Regions from separate parts of the Bradyrhizobium sp. USDA 4354 genome, predicted to be linked through region 2. Evidence: predicted binding sites of a transcription regulator. Region 2 holds the regulator's gene; the other holds the start of a gene.

Region 1 (7,299 bases), 3.6 Mb from region 2:
CGCCAGCGTGTTGGCAGTGAGCGCCAGGATCGGCGTGTGATGGCTGCCGCTGGTCGCCTCATATGCGCGGATGCGCTTGGTAGCCTCGATGCCGTCGAGCTGCGGCATCTGGATGTCCATCAGGACGAGATCGTAGGGCGTGCCCGCCGATGCCGCGGCGAGCCAGGATTCCAGCGCAGCCTCGCCATGGACGGCGATGACGACGCGGTGGCCGAGCTTGGTCAGCAGCGAGCGCATCAACAAGGCGTTGATCTCGTTGTCTTCGGCGACGAGGATCGACAGGCCTTTCGCCGGCGCTGAGCCGGTGGATGCAGCCGGCGGCTCCGGCGCGAGATCGGGCGAGGCGACCTCCGGCGTCAGGGCGAGGCGCGCGGCGAGCGAGGCCGCCCGCAGCGGCTTCATCAGAAAGCCGGTGAACGCCGGCGACAGCTTCTCGTGGCGCGAGCTCGACGTCAGCAGCACGAGGCGCTGCAATGCATGCGCGCGGGCCGCGTCACCCAGATGGTCGGCAATGGCAGGCCCGATCGCACGATCGATCAGCACAGCGTGCCACGAGCGTTCCGGCAGCAGTGCTTCGGCGACCGCCGCGTCCGCAACCATGCAGGTCTGGCCGCCCCAGCGCTCGAGGCGCCGCGCGATCAACGAGGCCTCGATGCCGTCGGCGACGAGAAGCATCGACTTGCCGGTGAGGTCGGGGCTCGGAAATGCGGTTTGTCCAGCGCCGGTCTGTGACGGCGGAAGCGGCACCGCAACCTCGAAGGTCGAGCCCTTGCCCGGCTCGCTCGTGAGCGTGATCCGGCCGCTCATGCGCTTGACGATGCGCTCGCTGATGGCCAGCCCAAGCCCGGTGCCGCCATAGGTGCGGGCGACGCGCTCGTCGGCCTGCTCGAACTCGCGGAAGATGCGCTGCTGCGCCTCGGCTGCGATGCCGATGCCGGTATCGCGGACCAGGAAGCTGATCTCGTTCGGCCAGATGCCGGGCTCGACGATCAGCGCGACACCGCCGCTTCCCGTGAACTTGATGGCGTTGCCGGCGAGGTTGAGCAGCACCTGGCGCAGCCGCGCGGCGTCGCCGACCACCTCGAGCGGCAGGCGCTCGTCGACATAGGCGGCGATCTCGAGCGACTTCGCTTGCGCGCGCGGCGCCAGCAGCTCGGTGATCTCCTCGACCAGGGTCGAGAGCGCGAAGGGACGCTGATCGAGGTCGAGCTTGCCGGCCTCGATCTTGGAATAGTCGAGCAGTTCCTCGATCAGCGCCATCAAGGCTTCGCCGGAAGTTTTCACCGCCCTGGCATAGGTCGCCTGCTCCGGCGTCAGCGTGGTGTCGAGCAACAGGCCGCCCATGCCGATGATGCCGTTCAGCGGCGTGCGGATCTCGTGCGAGGCCATCGCGAGGAAGCGCGATTTGGCGCGATTGGCGGCGTCGGCCTGGTCGCGGGCGTCGGACAATGCGCGTTCGCTCTCGGTCCGGTCGGTGACGTCGCGTCCCACGCTCTGCAATTCGGCGGGCTGCCCGGCATCGAGGCGGACATAGCCCTCGCGCCAGGCGATCCAGCGCGCGCCGAGCGGGGTTGCGATCTTCTGGTCATGGATGCGCGTGCCGTTGCTCTCGCGGGCGCTGTCACCCTGCTCCAGCACGTCGAAGTCGAAACGCGTGCCGACCAGCGCGGTGCGCGCCTGTCCTGCGAGTGCGCAATAGGCCTCGTTGGCAAATGTGATGCGGCCGCTTGTGTCGCGCAGCACGATGAGGTCGCCCTGCTGTTCGAACAGGCTGCGGGCACGTTCTTCCGCTTCCTTCAGCTCCCAATTGCGGTCGATCAACGCCTCATTGTGGGCGGCGAGCGTCCGCAGCCGCTTGCCCACGAAGCGCAGGCGTATGCTCAGCGTCGCAAGGCCGAGGCAGGCGAGCGCGAACAGGAAGCTCGCGCCGATCGCAAAGGTGTGGGGATCGTAGCCGGAGTTCTCGGACCGGCTGCCGGACACGAAACCATAGGCGCCGCCGAAGGTCGCCGAGAAGATCATGAAGGAGCGGATCGCGAAGGCAATTCTGGGATGCTGCCGCCTGAAGCGGCGCATGCGCACCTTGATCCGGAACGTCCGACCCATCGCCACCGACCCTTGCCTGAAACCCCGCCGCCGTGTGCGACGATGGCCCGCCGACCTTGCGAACAGCTTGAGGCTTTGGCTCCGCCTCCAAACAGGGTTGACGAAGTGTTAACGGCTCAGAGCGAGGCGGCCTGGAGATGGCGTTGGCCGCCGCGGGCGCCGACGATCAGCGCCGCCGCCTCGCGCGGCGAGAAGGTCTTCGAGCGCACATAGATGCGGTAATCGGCCGGTCCTTCGCTGGAGAGATAGATCACCTGGCCCCCGTCGACCGGCTGCGCGGCAATCGAGACCAGGCGCGTCGACGGATTGGCCTGGCAGGAGTCCGGCTCGGAGCCTAAGCCGTCGTCGACCACGGCGAAGTCCGCAGCGTCAGCATCCTCGGTGATCTGGACCCGCACCGTGGCCCGCGCGGGGTCATCGGTGAAGGCGACATGCACGCCGGCGGTCCAGAACAGGGAGGTGAGCTCGACCGATGTTTCGCCCAGCACGATGCAGGGATGTGAGACCGATCCGATTTCGGCGCGGGCGAACACCGCAGCCGCCAACACCGGAACAACCGAGGCCAGGAACTTGAAACGCAACATGACGCTCTACTCGCCGGGCCCGTGGGGAAACTCACAACCGAAACGCGTCGGGCCTTATGGTTTGCAGAGCGTAAAGGAAAGTCGTTACCGCCGGGTTGATGCGAGGGCGCGCTTACGCCATCTGGCGCACATCCTCCGCGAGTGCGCGGTAGGACAGAGCTTCGGCGAGGTGCAGCCGGCCGATCTTGTCGGCGTGATCGAGGTCGGCCAGCGTCCGCGCCACCCGCAGCACGCGGTGGTAGCCGCGCGCCGACAGCCGCATGGTCTCGGCGGCATCGCGCAGCAGCTTTTGGCCTTGCGCATCCGGCTTTGCGATCTCCTCCAATACGGAAGCGGGCGCTTCGGCATTGGTGCGGACATGAGGCAAGCCTGCATCCGCATAGCGCGCGAGCTGGATGTCGCGCGCCGCCGCCACGCGTGCGGCGACCTCGGCCGAGCCCTCCGCCGGAGGCGGCAGGATCAGGTCGGCCGCGGTCACCGCGGGCACCTCGATGCGCAGATCGATGCGGTCCATCAGGGGACCGGAGATGCGCGCCTGGTAATCGCCGGTGCAGCGGTCGATGCGGCCGCGCTTGCAGGCATAGCCGGGCTCGAACGCATTGCCGCAGCGGCAGGGATTCATCGCCGCGACCAGCATGAAGCGGGCAGGGTAGGTGACGCGGTGATTGGCACGCGACACCGCGACCTCGCCGTTCTCCAGCGGCTGGCGCAGCGAATCCAGCACGCGCGGATCGAACTCCGGCAGCTCGTCGAGGAACAGCACGCCCTGATGCGCCAGCGAGATCTCGCCGGGCTTGGCGCGCATGCCGCCGCCGGTGAGCGCGGCCATGCTGGCGGAATGATGCGGCGAGCGGAACGGGCGCCGCGCCGTCAGCGCGCCGCCTTCGATCTCGCCGGCGACGGACGCGATCATCGAGACCTCGAGCAGCTCGCCCGGCGACAGCGGCGGCAGGATCGAGGGCAGGCGCGCCGCCAGCATCGATTTGCCGGCGCCGGGCGCGCCGATCATGAGCAAATGATGCCCGCCGGCGGCTGCGATCTCCAGCGCGCGCTTGGCGCTTTCCTGGCCCTTGATGTCGCGCAGGTCGAGCGTGGAGGCGGCGGCCTCGTGCACCCTAGGCGAGGGCCGCGACAGCACCTGCGTGCCCTTGAAATGGTTGGCGATCTGGATCAGCGAGTGTGCGGCGATGATCTGGATGTCCGGGCTCGCCCACGCCGCTTCGGAGCCGCAAGACGCGGGGCAGATCAGCCCTTCCTCGCGCATATTGGCGCCGATGGCGGCGGGAAGGACGCCGGCCACGGGTGCGGTCGAGCCGTCGAGGCCGAGCTCGCCGAGCACAGTGAAGCCGGTCAGCGCATCCGGCGGGATCGCCCCGATCGCCGCCATCAGCCCGAGCGCGATCGGCAGGTCGTAATGACTGCCTTCCTTGGGCAGGTCGGCCGGTGCCAGATTGACGATGATCCGCCGCGCCGGCAGCGCCAGCCCCGAGGCGATCAGCGCCGAGCGCACCCGCTCGCGCGCCTCCGACACCGCCTTGTCCGGCAGGCCGACGATGGCAAAGGCTGGCAGGCCGGGCGCGACCTGCACCTGCACGTCGACCGCGCGGGCCTCGATCCCCTCAAAGGCGACGGTAGAAACCCGCTGAACCATGCCCGAACCAGCCTGCCCTGTCCTGCAATTAGGGGTAGCAGAGAGCGGCCGTTTTCGCAAGAACAATACGGGAACGACCCTCGGGGGCAGCGCAAATCCTAACCAGGCGTAAACGCGACGCGGAGACTACGTCTCGAATGCGGTCGGCTGTCCTCAGCACATCCCAACGAATGTCCGCTACTCCTGGGCTCGCGGGATGGGCCGTGGTCTAACGGGTGAAAAGTTCAAATGCTTGCAAATCGCCGGAGAAGCGAACGTCGGGTGTGCAGCCGGCTCGCCAAGATCCATTTTGGGGCGGGTTCGCTGCCGCGGGATTGCACGATCACGGATATTTCGGATGGCGGCGTGAAAGTGGTGGCGGAATTCCTGGAAGTGCCGCCGCAATTCACCATCATCTTCGCACCTGATTATTCCCGCCAGTGCCGCCTGCGCTGGCGCATCGGCTGCGAATTCGGTGCCGAGTTCACCGACTAAAGCGCGATGCGATGAGGATGAATCGTCATCGCGCTTTAGGTTGTCGTTTAAGCATGATCTTTTCGGAAAACCGCTGCGCACTTTTCCGGATCATGCTTTAAGGTCTCACAGGCCGCGTCCTTAACGGGACTTTAGCGTTAATCGGTAAGCATCTCTGATCAGTTGCCGAGTGATCAGAGTATGTCCAAGCGTTCGTTCCTCGCCTTTCCCCCGGCGGGATATCTGTGTTCCGCCGTCCTGATCCTCGCCCTCGGCGGCTGTCAGACGGCAGGCATCGAGGACGTGACCGGTGCGCTCGGCGGCAAGCAGGACTCGGTCGCCAAGTCCGACATCAAGGCCGACAACAAGGCCGACGCCAGGCCGGAGATGGATGCACTTCGCGAGCGTTATCGCGCCAAGCCCAGCGACCCCGCAATTGCCATCGAATATGGCAAGGCGCTGCGCGACAGCGGCCAGCGCGCGCAGGCGGTCGCAGTGCTCGAGCAGGCCGTGCTCGCCCATCCCCGCAACAAGGCGCTGCTCGCCGGCTATGGCCGCGCACTCGCCGACAACGGCAATTTCCAGCAGGCCTTCGACGTCCTCGGCCGCGCGCATTCGCCCGAGGATCCCGATTGGCGCATCCTGTCGGCGCAGGGCGCGGCGCTCGATCAGCTCGGCCGCAATGAGGAAGCGCAGCAATATTACGCCGCAGCGTTGAAGATCGTGCCGAACGAGCCGACCGTGCTGTCCAATCTCGGCCTGTCCTATATGCTGCAAAACAACCTGCCGAAGGCCGAACAGGTGCTCGGCCGCGCTTATCAGCGCAATCAAAACGATGCGCGGGTCCGCGCCAATCTGGCGCTCGTGCTGGGATTGCAGGATCGCGAGGCCGAGGCCGAAATCCTCGTCAAGGCAGATTTGCCGCCGGACCAGGCAGCGGCCAAGGTCACCGCGCTGCGACAGCTGCTGGCGAAGAAGCAGCAGCGGGCGGACAAGTAATCCGCCCCTTCTGGTGTACGCTTACGACGCCTTGCGATGTGGGGCTGAGCCGCGCCCCGACCTGCCCTTCAGCTTTTTCAGGAGCGGCTCCAGCAGCGAGCGCTTCGGCTTCTTCACCTCGCCGCGGCCGGCGAGGCGGTTCGCCATGTTCTGAAACAGAAGGGTGGTGCGATGGGTCTTGGAGACCTCCGCGATCATCTGGCCGTTGTTGGCCGCGGTCGAGAACAGTTTCGAATCGAACGGGATCACCGCGATCGGCTGGCTCTCCATGGTCTTGGCGAAGGCCTTGACCTCGATCTCCGCGCGCTTGTGCATGCCGACCTGGTTGAGGCAGTACAGCGGTGGCCGGTCGTTCGGTCGCGCTGCCTTCAGCACGCTCAGCATGTTCTTGGTGTTGCGCAAGTTGGCGAGATCGGGTTCGGCCACGATCACGATGTCATCGGCGTTCACCAGCGCGCGCCGCGTCCAGCCGGACCATTGATGGGGAACGTCGAGCACGATGCAGGGCGTGGTCATGCGCAGCGTGTCGAACACTGCGTCAAAAGCTTCGGCACCGAAATCGTAGACGCGGTCGAGCGTGGCAGGCGCAGCGAGGAGGCTGAGGCGGTCGGTGCACTTGGAGAGCAGCCGCTCCATCAGCGCCGTGTCGGGGCGGTCCTGCGACAGCACCGCATTGGCAATGCCCTGCACCGGGTCCTGGTTGTAGTCGAGGCCCGCCGTGCCGAAGGCGAGGTCGAGATCGATCACGACGGAATCGAGCGAAAGGTCGCGGGCGATGGTCCAGGCCACATTGTGCGCGACGGTGGAGGCACCGACGCCGCCCTTGGCGCCAACCACCGCGATGACGCGGCCGGTGATGATGGCCTCGGAGGCCGAGAACAGGCTGCAGATCGAGCGGACGACGTCGAGGGTTTCGACCGGTCCGACCACGTAGTCGTTGACGCCGCGGCGCACCAGCTCGCGATAGGGCGCGGTGTCGTTGGGATTGCCGATCACGACCACGCGGGTGCCGGGATCGCAGACGCCGGCGAGGTCGTCGAGTCCTTCGAGGATGTCGCGCGTGCCGTCGGACTCGATGACGATCACGTTCGGCGTCGGCATCGATTCATAGGCTTCGATCGCTGCGGCGAGGCCGCCGTCCTTGGCGGTGAGATGCGCCTTGGCGAGACGGCGATCCTGGCCAGCCGCGGTCAACGCCTTGAGCGTCTGCTCGGTCTCGCAAAAGGCCTGCACCGAAATGCGAGGAACCGGCGCGATGTGTTCCTCGGGGTGCCCTGGGTCGTCCGCGTCTTCGTCGTGGATGGCTGTCATTTGCCGGTGTCGCTGAGTTTGGCCCTGTCGGATTCGGGATAGGTGGTCGCAGTCGTCGTGCCCTTGCGGTAACGGTCGAAGGCGATGTTGCGCCGTGCGGTATAGGCGGGCGTCTCGGCGCGCGGCTGCTCGAGGTCGGCCGGGTTGTCGATCATTGCCGCGAGATTGCGCTGGCTGGCGCAGCCCAGATTGAAA
Region 2 (7,299 bases):
AAGGCCGTCGTCGGATCCGGGACGACGAGCATGTCGCTTTCCTGGATCTCCTGGAAGCCGCGGATCGATGAGCCATCGAATCCAATGCCCTCATTGAGCGCATCGGCATTCACCGCGCTCGGCGGCACGGAAAAATGTTGCCACATCCCCGGCAGGTCGGTGAACCGCAAATCGATCATTTGGACTTTCTCGTCAGTGATCGCCTTCACGAGGTCTTCGGCTGTCGTACATTTCGCAACCATGGCTTCGCTCCCAGGTCAGCGTCCCGAGATCGCGTAGCCGTTCGGCCGCAACCTGGCGGCTCGCGACGGACTGTGGTCCACGTTCGGCGTTGTCGCCGCAGTCAGGTAAGCTTTGCGCGCCGGCAGTCAGCTTTGGTGTGGCCCGCGCATCAGCTTCATCGCATCTTCGATGTGCCGCCAGGTTTTTGCCAATTCGAGCTCGCCCTTCTGCTCGAGTTCGATGGCGTTTTGAGCGGCTTCCGCAATGGCCTTGGGGCCATGGGCTTCCAGCAACTGCCGCGCATAGTCGTGGATTTCCATTTCTCGCATGGCGTCATCTCCCTCTGCTCCGGGCGCGAACTTCCGCGCCACCGAGAACGGTCGACATTGACACCTATCTAGCGGCGACAGTCTGCATCCTGGTGCGCCGCACTCGCAAGGGCCTCTCCGGGCATGGGGCGGCCGGGCTTGGACGCTGGCTCCTGGACCGGCCCTCGCGGCAACACAACGCAGGCCGGACGGATGGTTCATCATCGCTGCGCCCCCATATGAATACCAGAAGGGAGGTGAGCATCATGCGCATCCAACATTGGCAAGACGCTGCCAGCCTGTTGGTGGGCGTATGGCTGGTCCTGTCATCCTTTGTCCTCGGCTTATCCGGGGCGGCGGTCTGGATCACCATCGCACTCGGGCTAGGCGTCATGCTGTTTGCCGTGGAAGCCTTTGTCATCCCGTCCGACCTGGAAGAATGGGGCGAAATGCTGCTGGGACTGGCTCTGGTGGCGGCGCCTTGGTCCGTCGGCTACGAGACCGCATCCGCCACGGTCAGCAGCGTAGTGTCCGGCCTATTAGTGATCTTGTTCGCTGTCTGGGAATTGATGACCAATCGCAACTTCAGTGCCTGGTGGCACGATCACTGGCCTCACCGCGCCGGCTGAGACGAGAGGTTGCCAGCTCTTCTCCGACCGCCATCCTATGGCGGCCGGAGGAGAGGCGATCACGTCACGATGCGGTTCTGGGAACTCCAGCGGTCGTTTCGGTACCGCGAGCCAACCTGCCCGTCTGCCGGGGAGGCGGAGAAGCAGTGTAGTCCCGCCGGGGCTGGCATCTTATGAGACTTTCGGCTCAATCGACCGAACCGGGGCTGCCCCGTCCTGAGATGGAACGGTCGCCCACCGCGCACGGCGGTTTTGTCGCGAACGAACGGAAAGGCCTCTCAGGCGTTGTGGGGGTCCAACAAGGATTCCCCCATGCAGAACATCGCAGAGCATATGGAAGTCATCGGCGCCGACGGCGTCCATGTCGGCACGGTCGATCGCGTCGAAGGCAACCGCATCAAGCTGACCAAGAAGGACAGCGGCGAGGGCAGCCACAAGGGGCACCATCACTTCATCGACAAGGGCCTCGTTGCCGATGTCGAAGGCAACAAGGTCCGGCTGTCCGCCAAGGCGTCGGTGGCCGTGACCATGGAAGAGGAAAAGTAGGGCTCGCCCGACTTCGTTCCTGATCTGTACCGCTATTCGCGCAGCCGCACCTTCCGGTAGCCTGCGCACCCGTCGCGTATCGTAAGGTGCAGGGGAATGGCGGAGCCGGGGCGGCCAGTACGCTCCCAGGGAGTTGCCGGGACGTGGCCGGTCGGCCGCGCCGCACCGGCGGGTGGCTTTGCGCCGGCGGGCTTTGGCGTTTGGCCGGCAATCGTCGAGACACTGCGCGAATGGGCCCGCGCCGAGGCCGGGCCTGGCCGGCTGTTGCCGTGGGTGCCCGTCGCCTTCGGTGGCGGCATCGCGCTCTATTTCGCCGCCGATCATGAGCCGGTGCTGTGGGTGGTCGCCGCGACGGCGGCCGTTCTCGCGCTTGGCGCCGTGCTGTTGCGGCGGAGCCGGCTGTTTGCCCCTGCGATCATGCTCGCGGCGGTCGCGGCCGGCTTTGCCATGGCGACCTGGAAGACGGCGCGCATTGCTTATCCCGTGCTGGCCAAGCCGCTCTATTCGGTGTCGCTGTCGGGCTTCGTGGAAGCGCGCGACATCCGCGAGCGCACCGATCGTTTCGTGCTGCGCGTCGGCGCGATGGAGGCGCAGCGCAGCGACGTCAAGCTCGAGCGCGTCCGCCTCTCGGTACGCAAGGGCACGGCACCGGAGGTCGGCAGCTTCGTGCAATTGAAGGCGCGGCTGTTGCCGCCGATCTCGCCGGTGCGTCCCGGCAGCTATGATTTCTCGCGCGACATGTTCTTCCAGGGCATCGGCGCCTCCGGCTTCGTGATGGGCGCGATCACGGCTTCAGTGCCGCCGGATGCCGGCGGCTTGCGGCTGCGCTACGCTGCCTTCATGCAGGGCCTGCGCGATGCGATCGATGCGCGCATCCGCTCAACGCTCGAAGGCGACAATCGCGCGATCGCGACAGCGCTGCTCACGGGGCGGCGCGATGCGATCACCGCGCCTGTCAACGACGCCATGTTCGTCTCGGGGCTTGGCCATGTGCTGTCGATCTCCGGCTATCACATGGCGGTCGTTGCCGGCGTCGTGTTCTTCGCGGTGCGCGCGCTGCTGGCCTTGATCCCGGGGCTGGCGGCCGGCTTTGCCATCAAGAAATGGTCGGCGGCCGCTGCGCTGGTCGCGGCTGCTTTCTACCTGCTGCTGTCAGGCGCGGAGGTCGCGACGCAAAGATCGTTCTTCATGACTGCGGTCGTATTGATCGCCGTCATGGTCGATCGCCGCGCCATCACCTTCAGGACGCTGGCGGTGGCCGCGCTGATCGTGCTTGCGGTCGCGCCCGAAGCGCTGGTGCATCCCAGCTTCCAGATGTCGTTTGCGGCAACGCTCGGGCTGGTGGCGCTGGTGCAGATCGGCATGCCGAACCTGCTTGCATCGCCCGATCATTCCGCGACAGCGCGGATCGCGCTGTGGGGCGGCCGCGAGATCGCGATGCTGTTCCTGGCCTCGTTGATCGCGGGGCTCGCGACCACGCCTTACGCCGCCTTCCACTTCCATCGCGTCACGCCATACGGCGTGCTCGCCAATCTCGGCGCGATGCCGGTGGTCTCGGCGCTGGTGATGCCGGCCGGGTTGTTGGGGTTGCTCGCGGCTCCCTTCGGGCTCGATGGCGCGTTCTGGTGGCTGATGGGGATCGGCATTGACTGGATGGTCGCGGTCTCGCGCTGGGTGGCGGCTCTGCCTGGCGCGGTTGGTCGCATTCCGGCGTTCGGGATCGCGCCGCTGATCGCGGCCAGCCTCGGGATCATCGTGATGGGCCTGTTGCGCACGCCCCTGCGATGGTCCGGTGCCCTGGTGTTGCTGGCAGCGATCTTCTGGGGGCTGTCGGTGCGGCAGCCCGATATCCTGATTGCCGGGGATGGCGCGAGCGTCGCGGTCCGGGGCGGGGATGGGCGCCTGCGTGTGATCCGCGCAAGCAAGGATGGCTTTCTGCTGAAGGAGTGGTTAGCCGCCGATGCCGATCCGCGCGATGCCGCCGACGTCGCGTTGGCGAGCGGTGTGTCGTGTGACGAGGCCGGCTGCGTGACGCCGCTCGGGGACGGGCGGCTGGTCGCGCTGTCCTTGCGTATCGACGCGCTCACCGATGATTGCAGCCGCGCAGCGTTGGTGGTGACGGCGCGGCCCGCGCCGCCCGATTGCGCGGCGATGGTGGTCGATCGGCCGCGTCTCGCCAGTCAGGGCGCGCTGGCTCTGACGCGGAGCGGAGAGGGTTTCTCGGTGCAGGCGGTGAGGGCGAGGGGCGCAAGCCGCCCCTGGCTGCCGGCCGGCGCCGGCGAGGGGAATTTCGACGGCAGCCTTGCGCCGAAGACGGCCGTGCCCCGCAATCGGGACGCAACGCCATCGGAGGCCGACTTGCAGGCTGACGATTGAGGATAGATGCGGAGGGAGGCCGGTCCGACGGGATTCCGTAGGACACAACCCAAACCATCTCGCCGGCCGCGGCCGGCGATGGCATTTCAATCCTGGCGCTCGACCCATCGGCCGGGGCGACGACGTCAGCCGATCGGCAGGCGCGTGATTGTGGACCGCGTGTCGGCGACGATCTGCGGCTTGTGCTCGCGCTCGCCAAGGGGCTGGGTCACCGGCAACTGCAACACGGTCGCGCGCTGGCCTTCGACGAGCTGTGTCACCAGCACGTATTTGCCGTCGGGAAATTCGATCGCATCATGATGGCGATCGGGAATGTGCGGGTCGATCTTGCCGAACTTGCCGACGCGGGAGTTGACGGTGCGCGTCCAGATCCAGCGGTTGTCGTAACGAACGTTGTCGGCGAAAGCGAGCTCCGTTCCCGGCAGCAGGCAGACCGCGACGGAGAGGTCGGCTTCGGAGGCGAAGCCGCGTGTCGAGGTGCCACGGAAGGTTGTCGTGACAATCGTCTCGCCGACTTCGGCGGGGCGTGTCGCGACGGCATGCAGGCTATAGTCACACATCGGATGCTCCTCATGCGAAGATAGCGACCCGCACTCCTTTGGAGGCGCAGGCCTCTATCAGGATGGAAGTATGCAACGCTCTGCTTTGTTGTAGGCAAATCTGCGGCTGGGCTCCGCAAGCCACGATCACATTATCTTTCCCGGATTCAATAGGAACAAAGCCGACATCTGTGCATTCCGAAGGCGCAAGTCAGCGCCCCGCGGGCGCCGATCAGCTCGAATATTGCCAGCTCGATTGCGGAGGCTGCGCGATTGCATTCCGCGCGTTGCGGATATGCTCGTTGGTCGCCGATTGCTCGCGCACATGGCGGTGCGATTGTGTGGCGCCGACTTGCGACGCTGATGCTGCGATCAGCGCCGCAATGATTGTCCATGAAACGATCTGGCGCATGGCCTCTCCTCGAACTCTCATGCTGCGAAGCAATGTCGCTTCGCGCGGCATACCGAGGATGTAGCGCCGGAGGAGGGGCCGGATAATCTGAGCAGAACCGGAAAGACCATCCAGCCGGAGCGGATACTGATCCGCTCCAATAGGTGTCGAACGACCGCAGGACCGCTCAGTACTTCCGGTAAAGCCCGATCAGCTTGCCCTGAATCTTCACGCGGTTCGGCGGAAGAATGCGGACCTCATAGGCGGCATTGGCGGGCTCGAGCGCGATAGAGGCGCCGCGGCGGCGGAAGCGCTTGAGCGTGGCCTCCTCGTCGTCGATCAGCGCCACCACGATGTCGCCGGTGTCGGCGCTCTCGTTGCGCTGGATCAGCGCCATGTCGCCGTCGAGGATGCCGGCCTCGACCATCGAATCACCGCGCACTTCGAGTGCGTAGTGCTCGCCCGAGCCGAGCATGTCGGGCGGCACGCTGATGGTGTGGCTGCGGGTCTGCAACGCCTCGATCGGCGTGCCGGCCGCGATGCGGCCCATCACGGGCACCGCGACGGGACGCTCACCCTCGTCCACAGGCGGGCTGGAGCTCGCGCGCACCTTGCCGAGATTGCCCTCGATAACGCTCGGCGTGAAGCCGCGGCGATTGCCGGCGGCGGCCTGGAGCTCGGGCAGCTTGATCACCTCGATGGCACGGGCGCGGTTGGGCAGGCGGCGGATGAAGCCGCGCTCCTCGAGCGCAGTGATCAGGCGGTGAATGCCTGACTTCGAGCGCAGGTCGAGCGCATCCTTCATCTCGTCGAAGGACGGCGGCACGCCGCTTTCCTTCAGACGTTCGCTGATGAACCGCAGAAGCTCGTATTGTTTGCGCGTCAACATCTCGACCAAAGTCCCCCGGTTGATGTCGTTCGATTCCGAGACGATGAATTCAGCGATAAGCCGCTACATCCTCGAAACAAATCATGAACGGACACTATATGTTCGATATGTGTTCCGCAACTGCTTAATTTATGGTGAACAGCGCAAAACTCTCGGAATGCGTGTGGCCGCGCTGCTCAGACGGGGAGCCGCAGCACCTCGCAAGGCGTGCCGGCCTCGGCCTTCGGCGCGAACGGTGCGCGCACGAGAAGTACCTGTGCCGCAGCGAGATTCGCAAGCAGAGAGGAGTCCTGATGGTTGACGGGAACGGCGACGAGCGTGCCGTCGCCGCGCAGCTCCAGGCGCGCGCGCAGATAATCCTCGCGCTGGTCGTTGGCACCGAGATCGCGGCCCAGCACGGCGCGCTCGCGGTGATGATGAATCGCTGAACGGCCCGACAGGGCGCGAATCAGCGGCACCATGAACAGGAAGGCGCATACGTATGATGACACGGGGTTGCCGGGCAGGCCGATCACGCGCATTGCGCCGAGCCGCCCGTGCATCATCGGCTTGCCGGGCCGAATCGCGATCTTCCAGAACGCCATCGAGATGCCTTCGCCCTTGAGCGCCTGCTGGACCAGATCGTGGTCGCCGACCGACGCACCGCCGGTCGTGACCAGGATGTCGGCGCCACTCTCGCGGGCACGGCGAATGCCGGCGGAAGTGGCCTCCAGCGTATCGGCGGCAACGCCGAGATCGATGGTGTCGGCGCCCTCGCTGCGGGCGAGCGCGTGCAGGGCATAGCCATCGGAATAGACGATCTGGCCGCGACCGGGCGTGGCGCCCGGCATCACCAGTTCGTCGCCGGTGGCGAGGATCGCGACCTTCGGACGGCGGCAGACGGCGAGATGCGGGTGATTCATTGCGGCGGCCAGCGCGAGATCGCGCTCGGTGAGACGGGTTCCTTTGCGCAGCAGCACGTCGCCCTTAGAGAAATCGACGCCGGCGGGGCGGATGTGCCGACCGGGAATCGCGGCTTCCTTGATCGTGATGTGCTTGCCGTCGGCAACCGTGTCCTCCTGGATCACGACCGCGTCGGCGCCATCGGGAATGAGGCCTCCGGTGAAGATCCGAACGGCCTCGCCGGCGCCGACCGTTCCCGCGAACGGACGGCCCGCCGCGACCTCTCCTGTGACCGTCAGCCTGGAATCGATCGTGGCCGCATCGGTCGCGCGCACGGCATAGCCGTCCATCGCCGACATGGCTTCCGGCGGCTGAGTGCGCCGCGCCGCGACGTCGCGCGCGAGCACGCGATGATGGGCCTCCTCGAGCGAAACCATCTCTTCAGGCAGCGGCTCTGCACCCGCCAGCACCGCGGCAAGCGCGTCAGAAACTGGCATGAGGGCCACGGGTGAACTCC

The links. The regulator LexA, encoded in region 2, represses DNA repair genes until DNA is damaged. The targets are predictions, from matches to a motif close to TGTTCNNNNTGTGTTCNG.
Region 1: the regulator LexA is predicted to act here: its motif matches at 4,400-4,417, upstream of ACVIIV_RS07545 (YifB family Mg chelatase-like AAA ATPase).

Annotation. Positions count from the first base shown of each region.
Region 1 covers NZ_JBSSDC010000001.1:1,603,396-1,610,694, reverse strand. Annotated here, with positions in the region: gene ACVIIV_RS07555 (ATP-binding protein) at 1-2,106, opposite strand, end outside; gene ACVIIV_RS07550 (hypothetical protein) at 2,223-2,690, opposite strand; gene ACVIIV_RS07545 (YifB family Mg chelatase-like AAA ATPase) at 2,803-4,341, opposite strand; gene ACVIIV_RS07540 (PilZ domain-containing protein) at 4,570-4,815, shown strand; gene ACVIIV_RS07535 (tetratricopeptide repeat protein) at 4,996-5,793, shown strand; gene ACVIIV_RS07530 (AAA family ATPase) at 5,815-7,104, opposite strand; gene ACVIIV_RS07525 (CpaD family pilus assembly protein) at 7,101-7,299, opposite strand, start outside.
Region 2 covers NZ_JBSSDC010000001.1:5,187,924-5,195,222, forward strand. Annotated here, with positions in the region: gene glnA (type I glutamate--ammonia ligase) at 1-242, opposite strand, end outside; gene ACVIIV_RS24020 (hypothetical protein) at 369-551, opposite strand; gene ACVIIV_RS24025 (SPW repeat protein) at 797-1,159, shown strand; gene ACVIIV_RS24030 (DUF2171 domain-containing protein) at 1,472-1,705, shown strand; gene ACVIIV_RS24035 (ComEC/Rec2 family competence protein) at 1,802-4,081, shown strand; gene ACVIIV_RS24040 (hypothetical protein) at 4,207-4,641, opposite strand; gene ACVIIV_RS24045 (hypothetical protein) at 4,853-5,032, opposite strand; gene lexA (transcriptional repressor LexA) at 5,199-5,900, opposite strand; gene ACVIIV_RS24055 (molybdopterin molybdotransferase MoeA) at 6,077-7,288, opposite strand.